3 regions of the Methylobacterium sp. Leaf89 genome follow, and region 2 is predicted to be linked to each of the others. Evidence: predicted binding sites of a transcription regulator. Region 2 holds the regulator's gene; each other region holds the start of a gene.

Region 1 (3,271 bases), on a different contig from region 2:
GGGTCGCGGTGCAGCACCACCCGGGCGACCATCTCGCCCACCCCGCGCGGCAGGCTCAAGGGAGCTAACTCCGAGGGCGCGGGGGGCGGCGCCCCGAACAGCCCGGACGCTTCGCCGATGGACCACAGCACCCGCTCCGGCGGGATGCCCCGGCCGGCGAGGCGACGGGCCGCGGCCCGGAAGCCCTCGAGGTCGGCGCCCGGGGAGAGGTCGACGGCTTCGAGCGCGCCGCGCCCGAACCCTGTCCCCTCCGCGGGGGAGGGAGGAGCCGATCGGTGTGCGCCCGCCATCCTAGAACAGCGACAATTGCTTGGGCGGGTCGGCGAGCCGTGCCCGCAGGTCGAGCCGGTCGGTGAGGCCGCCCGCCGGATGGTAGTCGGCGGCGATGAGGAAGGGCCGCGCCCGCTTCAGGGCCGAGGTCAGGCGGGCGACGTCGTCGAGGCGCAGGCGGGTGTGCCGGCGGGCCCGGATGATCTTGTCCACCGCCCGGGCGCCGAGGCCCGGCACCCGCAGCAGCATCTCGCGGTCGGCGGCGTTCACGTCGACGGGAAAGCGCGCCCGGTGCTTCAGGGCCCAGGCCAGCTTCGGGTCGATGTCGAGGGAGAGCATCCCGTCCTCGGTGGCATCGGCCACGTCGTCGGGGGTGAAGGCGTAGTACCGCAGCAGCCAGTCGCCCTGGTACAGGCGGTGCTCGCGCTGGAGCGGCGGCGCAGTCAGCGGCAGGATGGTGGACCCGTCCGGGATCGGGCTGAAGGCCGAGTAGTAGACCCGCTTGAGGTTGTAGGAGCCGTAGAGCAGGGCGCTCTTGCGGATCAGCGCCTCGTCCGTGGTGGCGTCGGCCCCGACGATGACCTGCGTCGACTGCCCGGCCGGCGAGAACCGGCGCTTCTCGGATTTCGCCTCGGCGATGCGCTCGCCGATCTGCGCGATGGCGTTCTGGATGACGGCGCCGTCCTTCTCGGGGGCCAGGCGCTCCAGGCTCGCCTCGGTGGGCAACTCGACGTTGATCGACAGACGGTCGGCGTAGAGGCCCGCCTCCTCGATCAGCCAGGGGCTCGCCTCCGGGATCGATTTCAGGTGGATGTAGCCGCGAAAGCCGTGGTCGCGCCGCAGCGATTTCGCCACCCGCGTCAGCAGCTCCATGGTGTGATCGGGCGACTTGATGATGCCCGACGAGAGGAACAGGCCCTCGATGTAGTTGCGCTTGTAGAACTCCACCGTGAGGGTCACGACCTCCTCGACGGAGAACTTCGCCCGCTGCACGTTGGAGGAGCGCCGGTTCACGCAGTAGGCGCAGTCGAACAGGCAGTAATTCGTCAGCAGGATCTTCAGGAGCGAGATGCAGCGCCCGTCCGGCGTATAGGCGTGGCAGATGCCGGCGCCGGTGGTCGAGCCGAACTCGCCCTTGCCGGCCGTGCGCTTGGGCGCCCCGGACGACGAGCACGAGGCGTCGTACTTGGCGGCATCGGCGAGGATGCGCAGCTTCTTCGCGAGCATTTCGTCCATCGACGAGAAATGCGCCTCGTTCGCGCTTCGTTCAAGTTTTCGCGCACGGATTCGGGCTTTCTCCGCCGCCGCGATGTCGCAGCCTTATAGCTGGGAACCAAAGCCCGGAGCCCGGTCCCGGAGCTAAGCCTCGTGGTCGAGGGGCTCGGCGTCGGGATCGGCCTCGATCACCCGTCGGCCGAGGCCGTACGGGAAGCCGGCGCGGGCCATGGCGGCGAGATCCCGGTCGCGATGGGCCTCGCGCGTCCCGGGCCGGCGCCAGGGTCCGAGGCGCCGCCGCTTGGCATAGGCCCGGGCCGCTTCCGCCTCGAGGTCGACGCCCGCCTCCGCCGTCTCGCGCTCGGCCTCCATCGCGCTCGCCACCTGCTCGCGCGACACGCCCTTGGCGGCGAGCTTGGCCGACAGGGCCCGGGCGGAGGCACCGCGCCGGCGCAGGGCCGCGAGGCGCCCGGCGGTGAAGCGGGCGTCGTCGACGAGGCCGGCGCCGACCGCGCGGGCGACCGTGGCCTCGATCGCCTCGGCGAAGGCGCTCGCCTCCTCCCCGCGCAGGCGGCAGCGCTTGTCGACCCGGCGCTTCAGGGTCTGCCGCAGCATCGCCACGGAGGCGCTGTAGCGTTCGAGGTAATGCAGGGCCGCCCGCTCGAGATAGGCGGGGGTGACGGGCGGGGGCGGTTTGACCTCGGCCCGGTCATCCGGTGCGGCTCCGGTGGGGCGGCGGGACGCAACGTTTCGCGGTGTCATCGGTTCTTCACGATCCGGACGGGGTTCGGGGGTCGGTCTCGCAGATATGGTGATCCCGCTGGACAAAGGCTCGTTCCTGCCATGCCGGCATTTCTCGTGAGACGCGAGTGGCTTCTCGTCCTTCTGGCGCTCGGCTTCGCCGTCGTGGCGGGGATGCTGGTCTACCTGTCGCGTCCCACCACCCTGACCGTGGCGGTCGGTCCCCGGGACGGCGCCGAGGCGACCCTGCTCCAGACCTACGCCCAGGCCCTCGCCCGCGGTCGCGAGGATGTCCGCCTCAAGCTGAACTTTTACGATGACGTGCGCGACAGCGCCGAGGCGCTCCAGCGCAACAAGGCCGACCTCGCCGTGGTCCGGCCCGACGTCCTCCTGCCCGAGAATGGGCTCACCCTGGCGATCCTGCACGACGAGGCCCTGCTGATCGCCGCGCCGGAAGCGGCGGGCATCGAGAACTTCCCCGACCTCGCGCGCAAGCGCCTCGGCGTGGTCGAGCGGCACGCCGCCGACATGCCGTTCCTGACGAACCTCCTCGCCTTCTACGACTTCTCCGCCCAGCCGGCGGCCGAGCCGGTCCCCGAAACCGGGCTCGGCCCGGCCCGGATCGCCCTCGTGCCGCTCACCCCCCAGGAGGTCACCAGCGCCATCGCGGAAGGCCGCGTCGACGCGGTGGCGGTCATCGCCGCTCCGGCCTCGAAGGCGGCGATCTCGACGGTGCGTGCCGTCGAGGCGGCCTCGGCCGAGAAGAAGATCAATTTCGTCTCCGTGCCGGATGGCGGGGCGATCATCCAGCGGATGCCCGAGTTGCAATCCGTGACGATCCCGGCCGGCACCTTCGGCGGTCGCCCGAAGCGCCCGGACGAGGACGTGAAGACGGTGGGCGCCTCCTACCGGCTGATGGCCCGCGGCGGCGTCAGCCGCTTCACGGTCGCCTCGGTGACCCAGCACCTGTTCGAGTGGCGCTCGAAGCTGGCGCCCCTGGCGCCGATCGCCAACCTGATGAAGGCGCCGGACTTCGATTCCACCG
Region 2 (3,271 bases):
CCCTGCTTCCGGCCCTCACGATGGGGCTGCAGCGGAACGTCGCCCAGGATCCGACCGGCTTCGCCCACCTCTTCAATCTCGTCGGCCCCGCCGCGCCGAAGGCGTCGAGCGCGACGCCGCAGATGGACATGCTGGTCCAGCAACTCTTCGGCTCGCCCCATCTGAGTCAGGCCGTTCTGCAGCAGGCCGCTGCCGTCAGCGGCGTGGCGATGCCGGCCTTGAAGCAGATGCTGCCGATCATGGCCGGCATGGTGGTGGCGGGGATCGTCCACGTCATGATCAACCAGCCGCCTGCCGCGGCGCCGGCCCCGCGCGCCGAGGCGAACCCCTTCGGCTTCCCGCCCAATGCCTGGTCGGAGATGATGCAGGCGTTCCTGAACTCCGGCGCCAAGGCCCCGAAGCCCGCGACGCCCTCGCCCCAGGCGCGACCGCGTGCGGCGTCGACGTGGCTCGCGGCTTCGCCCCGGCCGGAGTCCGCCGCGCCGGACAGGTCGGCCACGGAAGCGCCCTTCGACGTGATGCAGCAGATGTTCCAGACGGGCCTGGAGGTGCAGCAGGAGAACGCCCGCGCGATGCAGCGCCTGTTCGATACCTTCTGGCAGGATCCCCGCAATCCCACCGAGACGGGCGGCAACGGTTCGGGTGACCGGCCCAAGGCAGGGCGCACCGGGCAGCGCTAGCCGAAGACCCGCCGTCGGCGACGCCGGCAGAGGATGGCACAGAACCGATCGTCGCCGGGCCATCGACCCGAGGGCGCGGCGCCCTGCCGACCGGTCCCGACGCCGGCCGTCCAACTCGTTCGTCGGATCGGGGCACCACTCGATCGCAGCGATGGCCGCAGCGGCAGGCCGGCGTGGCGCTCGGGCGACGCCCAGATCTGCCCTTCCCGAAGGGATCGAACGGATCGGGCCCGAGAGGCTTGAGATGGGAACCCTTGCAGAACACTTACGGAACGTTTAACGTGTTCGTGGTTTGTTTCTAGTGCCACCCGCCGCGATCCGTTGCGCTAACGAAGAGTGTCCCGCATGTTGACGCGTAAGCAGCTGGACCTGCTCCAGTTCATCCAGCTTCGGATGCGCGAGAGCGGCGTTCCCCCGTCGTTCGACGAGATGAAGGACGCCCTCGACCTGAAGTCGAAGTCGGGCATTCACCGCCTGATCACGGCCCTGGAGGAGCGCGGCTTCCTGCGCCGGCTGCCCAACAGGGCGCGGGCCATCGAGGTGATCCGGATGCCGGAGAGCCTCGGGGGGAATGCGGGCGCCCCGCGCGCCGCTCCGGCCTCCGAGGTTCGCCGCTTCACGCCGAGCGTGGTCGAAGGCGGCAAGGGCAAGGGCCTGCCGGCCGGCGCATCGGTGTCCCGACTGCCGACCACGCAGGCCACCGACGAGAGCGGTCGGGCCGTGACCATCCCGGTGATGGGTCGGATCGCGGCCGGTACGCCCATCTCGGCCATCCAGGAACAGAGCCATTCGGTGACGATGTCGCCGGATTTCCTGGCCGGCGGCGAGCATTACGCCCTGGAGGTGCGCGGCGATTCGATGGTCGATGCCGGGATCCTCGACGGCGACCTGGTGGTCATCCGCAAGCAGGACACCGCCAATACGGGCGACATCATCGTGGCCCTCATCGACGACGAGGAGGCGACGCTGAAGCGCCTGCGCCGGCGTGGATCGTCCATCGCCCTGGAAGCGGCGAATCCGGCCTACGAGACGCGGGTCCTCGGGCCGGATCGGGTGCAGATCCAGGGACGTCTCGTCAGTCTGGTGCGCCGCTACTGAAGGGGGTCCCCGTCCGGTTCATCGCCGGACGGATCCGACGGGTCGCGGGTGCGATCGGGGATTTCCGGTAAGACCGACGCCGGCGGTGTAGAAGATGGCAAGGACGTTCCCGGCGGGTCCAACGGCTTGCGCAAAGGCGTCGCACGCCAGGGCACGACATCCCCGGGATGCTTCGCGGAGGCGAGGGGCGGCCCATCGCGGGTGAGGCGAATCGCGGTCGCACCGTGCGATCCCAGGAAATCCCGGTCGATGACGATCGATGCGGCGCAGCCCCCGGGCGTGGATTGCCGGGTGATCAGGATGTCGGCCCTGGCGCAGTCCTCTCCGAGGGCACGCTTGTCGGTGGTCAGGGCGAGCACGCGGCCGTCGGGTGTGGTCAGGGTACAGCCCAGGCGATCGCAGCGCGCGCCCTCGAACCCCGTGACGTCCTGCACCCGTCGGTCGTCTCCATCGGCCTTGAGCCATTGCGCGAGCACGAAGGGGGGCGGCCGGCCAAGGGTGGCGAGCCGCCCGTTGCGCTGGCGGATGGCGGCGCCCGCCCCCTCCCGATCGACGTAGATGTCGTAGCGATCCGGGGCAGCCGCACAGGCGATGCCGATCGCTGCCGGAATGAGGCCGAGCCAGCGCAGCGACGAGGCCGGGAGCGTCAGGACGATCAGGGCGGCGGCCAGGAGGCCGAGGGCCCCCGTGCCGAAGGCCGGGACCACGACGACGGCGTTGCCGAAGCCCGCGATCCAGGTCGAGATGGTCAGCATCCCCCGCACCGCCAGGCCCATGGCCCACCAGACCGGCTGATCCAGCGCGAACGGATAGGCGAGGATGCCCAGAACCGCTGACGGCATCACCGCCAGGGAGACCAGCGGCAGGGTGAGCGCATTGCCCACCAGCCCGAAGGGCTGCACCGTCTGGAAGTGGTAGGTGGCGAAGGGCGCGGTGGCGATCTGGGCCACGAGCGTCGTGGCCAGGGTTCCCAGGACCGCCGCGGTCGCCAGGGCGACGATCCGGGGGAGCAGGCCGGCACCGTCGCGATGTCGCCCGCGTCCGGCGATCAGCGGCGCGCAGGCGATCAGGCCGGCCACCGCCGCGAACGACATCTGGAAGCTCGGGCCGAGGAGGCCGTCCGGCTCGCGGGCCAGGGCGATCAGGGCGGCGAGGGCTAGGTTTCGCATGCTGAGCGCCGGGCGATCGACCAGGATCGCGCCGAGCATCACGAGGGTCATGATCAGCGAGCGCTCGGCGGCGATGTCCCAGCCGGAGAAGACGCAGTAGGCCGTCACGCCCACCATGGCGACGGCAGCGGCGATCTTCTTGATCGGCCAGTGCAGCGCCGCGAACGGAACGAGGGCCAGGAGCGCCCGCACGAGCCAGAACACCACGCCGGCCGCCAGGACCATGTGAAGGCCCGAGATCGAGACGACGTGGTAGATGCCGGCGGCGCGCAGGATGTCGTTGGTCTCGGGGCTGATCAGGCCGCGCTTGCCCGTCACCAGGGC
Region 3 (3,271 bases), on a different contig from region 2:
TCCTTGAGGATAAGGGCGAGGCAGCTCGGCTGGCCCTCGCGGTCGGTCGCAACCAGGCTGCGCAGCGAGTGGACGAAGTCGGCATCGGGTCGGTCGGTGCGCGTGACCTCGACGATGACGTCGTGGAAACGCTCGCCCGAGACGACGCGCTCCATCGGATACTGGTTGAGGGCATGGTTGTTGCGGTAGCGCAGGGCGAAGCGCTCGCGGTAGGCATCCACCGTTCCGCCGAGTTCCTCAAGGCTCTCGGCCCCATGCATGGCCAGCGCCGCCGCATTGGCGTAGGCGATGGTCTGGTCGGGCTCGACCAGGATCACGCCCTCGCTCAGTCCGGCCACGATCTGCTGGAGTTCATGCCTGTCGACGCCGAGTGTCACCGGGACTCCCATCCGCTCAAATCAAGTCCCGCCGTAACCGGCCTCCGTGACGGCGAGTTCCGATGAAGCCTAGCGAATATCTGGTATATCCGGATTATTGACGTGAACGTGAACGATCATCCGGCGCCAGGGTGACCGCAATCGACGTCCGAAGGCTGACCATGACAATGGCGCCGGGGTGCCACCCGTTTGCGCGATCGATGCGCGAGGGCCGGTCGCTGCGTCGGCGCCGGGAAGGAGCGAAAGGTCGTCATTGCCGCCGCGACGAAACGGGCCCGGTGGGGCTCGCCGTTCAGCCGAAGCGTGGGCGGCGTCGCGGCGCGCGTCCGCCGTCCTGTTTCGCGAAGCGGGGGCGGACGGCGTCCCGGGGACCGCCGGCTTCCGGCCCGGTGTTCTACGTGGAGGCAGCGCCGGGGATCGTTCGGACTGCGGAGCGGTCGCGGACCGAACGCGTCCGAGACTGGGTCACATCCGCCGAATGGTCACGCGGATGCACGGCGACGAAACAGGCTCGGACTCAGGATGACCGGTTGAGGGCAGCGCCGATATAGTTGTACATCGCGGTCGTCTGGTCGGCGAAGTACCGCATCGCGGTCACGATCGCCAGAAAGACCATGGCCATGATCAAGCCGTACTCGAGGGCCGTCGATCCGGACCTGTCTTCGAGGAAGCGGCGGGCCAGGATCTGCAGATCGTGCCGCGCCGGAAATCTCCGCCGACCCCTGGCCTGTTCGCAATCCAGTTCGGTCATGGCCCCAGGGAATCTTTCGCGGACGTCAATCGTGGGAAACGTTACGCGACCTTCCTTGCGGAGGACTTAAACGGATCGTCGAAGTCCGGACTTGAGCCGATGCGACGGGCCGGGCGCGTCGGCCCCCGGTCCGTCTTTCACGCTTGCCCGACCCGTCCAGGCCATCGGATCGAGCCGGCCGGCCCCGCGGCGACGGTCAGGCCTTGCCAGATTCCTTGCGCAGGGCATCGATCCGCTGGGATGCCTCGGCCTTGTCGAGATCGGGGTCGAACGCGTCCGGGTCCTTCGCCTCTTCGGACAAGGTCTTGAGGTAGGACGCTTGCGCGCCGGTCATCGGCTCGCCGCCGGTGGTCCACTCGCTCGGATCCTTGATCTGGTTCGAGACATCCTTCGGATCGGTCTTGGGGTTCTCGTGAGCTTTCGAAGCGTCAGACTTGGACGTGCCGGACTTCGATGAGTCGGACTTGGATGCCTGGGTCTTGTTCGCCTGGGTGCCGGCCATGTTCGGATCCTCTGGTTCACGAAATGTTCTAGTGAACGCGAGGCTCAACGGCGGGTTCCTGCGCCTGCGCCCGATAAGGCCTGTCGTCCCGTGGTCATCTGTCTCACGGGTTCGCGCGGTTCGGATACGTAGGCGGTTCTCGCGATCGGCTGTTCTCATTGGGGGAACGGGACTCGGCGTGCCGTCACGCGTCCTCCGATCCCAGGCTTGACGGGTCGCGTCCGGGCTGGAACATGTCAACAACGCTGACGTACATCGAGGTCGCCCGAGACGTGACTGCCCACGCGATGCGAGATGCCGACGCCGACGCGCCGCTGCCGTCCTCCGGTTCCGGCGATGATCTCATCGAGCTTCTGTTCTTTGCCTACCGGGATTTCGTCGGCGACCCCGACCGCATCCTGGCCCAGTACGGCTTCGGCCGGGCCCATCACCGGGTGCTGCACTTCGTCGACCGCTATCCGGGTCTTACGATCGCCGAACTCCTGGATATCCTGCGCATCACCAAGCAGAGCCTGAATCGGGTGCTGAAGGATTTGATCGAGCAGGGCTACATCGCGCAGAAAACCGGCACCAGCGACCGGCGCCAGCGGCTGCTGTTCTGCACCGCGGCCGGGGCGGACCTCGCCGGCGACCTCATGCGGGTCCAGAGCCGGCGGGTGGCGCGCGCCCTCGCGGCATCGGAGCGCGGCGGCGAGGCTCCCCTCTCCGCCGAGAGCTTCCTCTTCGGCATGATCGAACCCGACGCGCGCGCGGCCGTGCAGCGCCTGATGTCCCGGCGCGCCGGCAAGGCCGCCTGATGGCCACGCCCGGGGCGCGCCCGACCGCCGATCTTCCCGACCATGCGCCGCACGTCCTGGTGGTCGACGACGATCGCCGGGTACGGGAACTGCTGTCGCGTTTTCTCTACGAGCAGGGCTTCCGCGTCACCGCGGCCGGGAACGTGCCCGAGGCCCGCACCAAGGCGCAGTGCTTCGTCTTCGATGCCCTGGTGCTCGATGTGATGATGCCCGGCGAGAGCGGTTTCGATTATGCCCGGGAAGTCCGCCAGACCTCGCGCGTGCCGATCCTGATGCTGACCGCGCGCTCGAATCCCAACGACCGGGTCATGGGTCTGGAGATCGGCGCCGACGACTATCTGCCCAAGCCCTTCGAGCCGCGCGAGCTGATCCTGCGCCTGTCGAACATCATCAAGCGGCGCAACGAGGCCGGCGGCCGTGCCCAGAGCCACGACACCGTGACCTTCGGACCCTTCGCCTACCGGATCGACCGGGGCGAATTGCGCCGCGCGGACGAGCTGATCCGGATCACCGAGCGCGAGCGCGAGATCCTCACCCTCCTGGCCCAGGCCGCCGGCGGCAACGTGGAACGGGAGGCCCTGGCCGGAAGCGGCGGCCTCGCCGCCGAGCGCAGCATCGACGTGCAGATCAACCGCCTGCGCCGGAAGACCGAGGTCGATCCGGCCAATCCCCTGTTCCTGCAGACGGTGCGGGGCGTGGGTTACCGCCTCGCGGTCGACTGAGCCCATGGCCGGCACCGGCCTGCTCCAGCGCACGGCGACCCGCCTCGCTGCCCTGCCCCGGCCACGGCGGATGTGGCGGATCGTCAGCCGCGCCATCGGTGACCTGCTGCCCAAGGGCCTCT

Evidence for each region. The regulator LexA, encoded in region 2, represses DNA repair genes until DNA is damaged. The targets are predictions, from matches to a motif close to TGTTCNNNNTGTGTTCNG.
Region 1: a site for LexA is predicted at 1,524-1,541, ahead of ASF18_RS13760 (putative DNA modification/repair radical SAM protein). Genes of this name have one in related genera too.
Region 3: a site for LexA is predicted at 1,858-1,875, ahead of ASF18_RS11215 (DUF3072 domain-containing protein). Genes of this name have one in related genera too.

The regions. Positions count from the first base shown of each region.
Region 1 covers NZ_LMML01000028.1:548,757-552,027, forward strand. The annotation lists gene ASF18_RS13755 (UdgX family uracil-DNA binding protein) at 1-290, opposite strand, end outside; gene ASF18_RS13760 (putative DNA modification/repair radical SAM protein) at 292-1,506, opposite strand; gene ASF18_RS13765 (RecX family transcriptional regulator) at 1,630-2,247, opposite strand; gene ASF18_RS13770 (TAXI family TRAP transporter solute-binding subunit) at 2,329-3,271, shown strand, end outside.
Region 2 covers NZ_LMML01000032.1:24,164-27,434, forward strand. The annotation lists gene ASF18_RS22400 (DUF937 domain-containing protein) at 1-680, shown strand, start outside; gene lexA (transcriptional repressor LexA) at 1,026-1,778, shown strand; gene ASF18_RS22410 (ComEC/Rec2 family competence protein) at 1,772-3,271, opposite strand, start outside.
Region 3 covers NZ_LMML01000027.1:227,533-230,803, reverse strand. The annotation lists gene ASF18_RS11225 (PAS domain S-box protein) at 1-377, opposite strand, end outside; gene ASF18_RS11220 (Flp family type IVb pilin) at 895-1,128, opposite strand; gene ASF18_RS11215 (DUF3072 domain-containing protein) at 1,325-1,630, opposite strand; gene ASF18_RS11210 (MarR family transcriptional regulator) at 1,918-2,427, shown strand; gene ASF18_RS11205 (response regulator) at 2,427-3,149, shown strand; gene ASF18_RS11200 (ATP-binding protein) at 3,154-3,271, shown strand, end outside.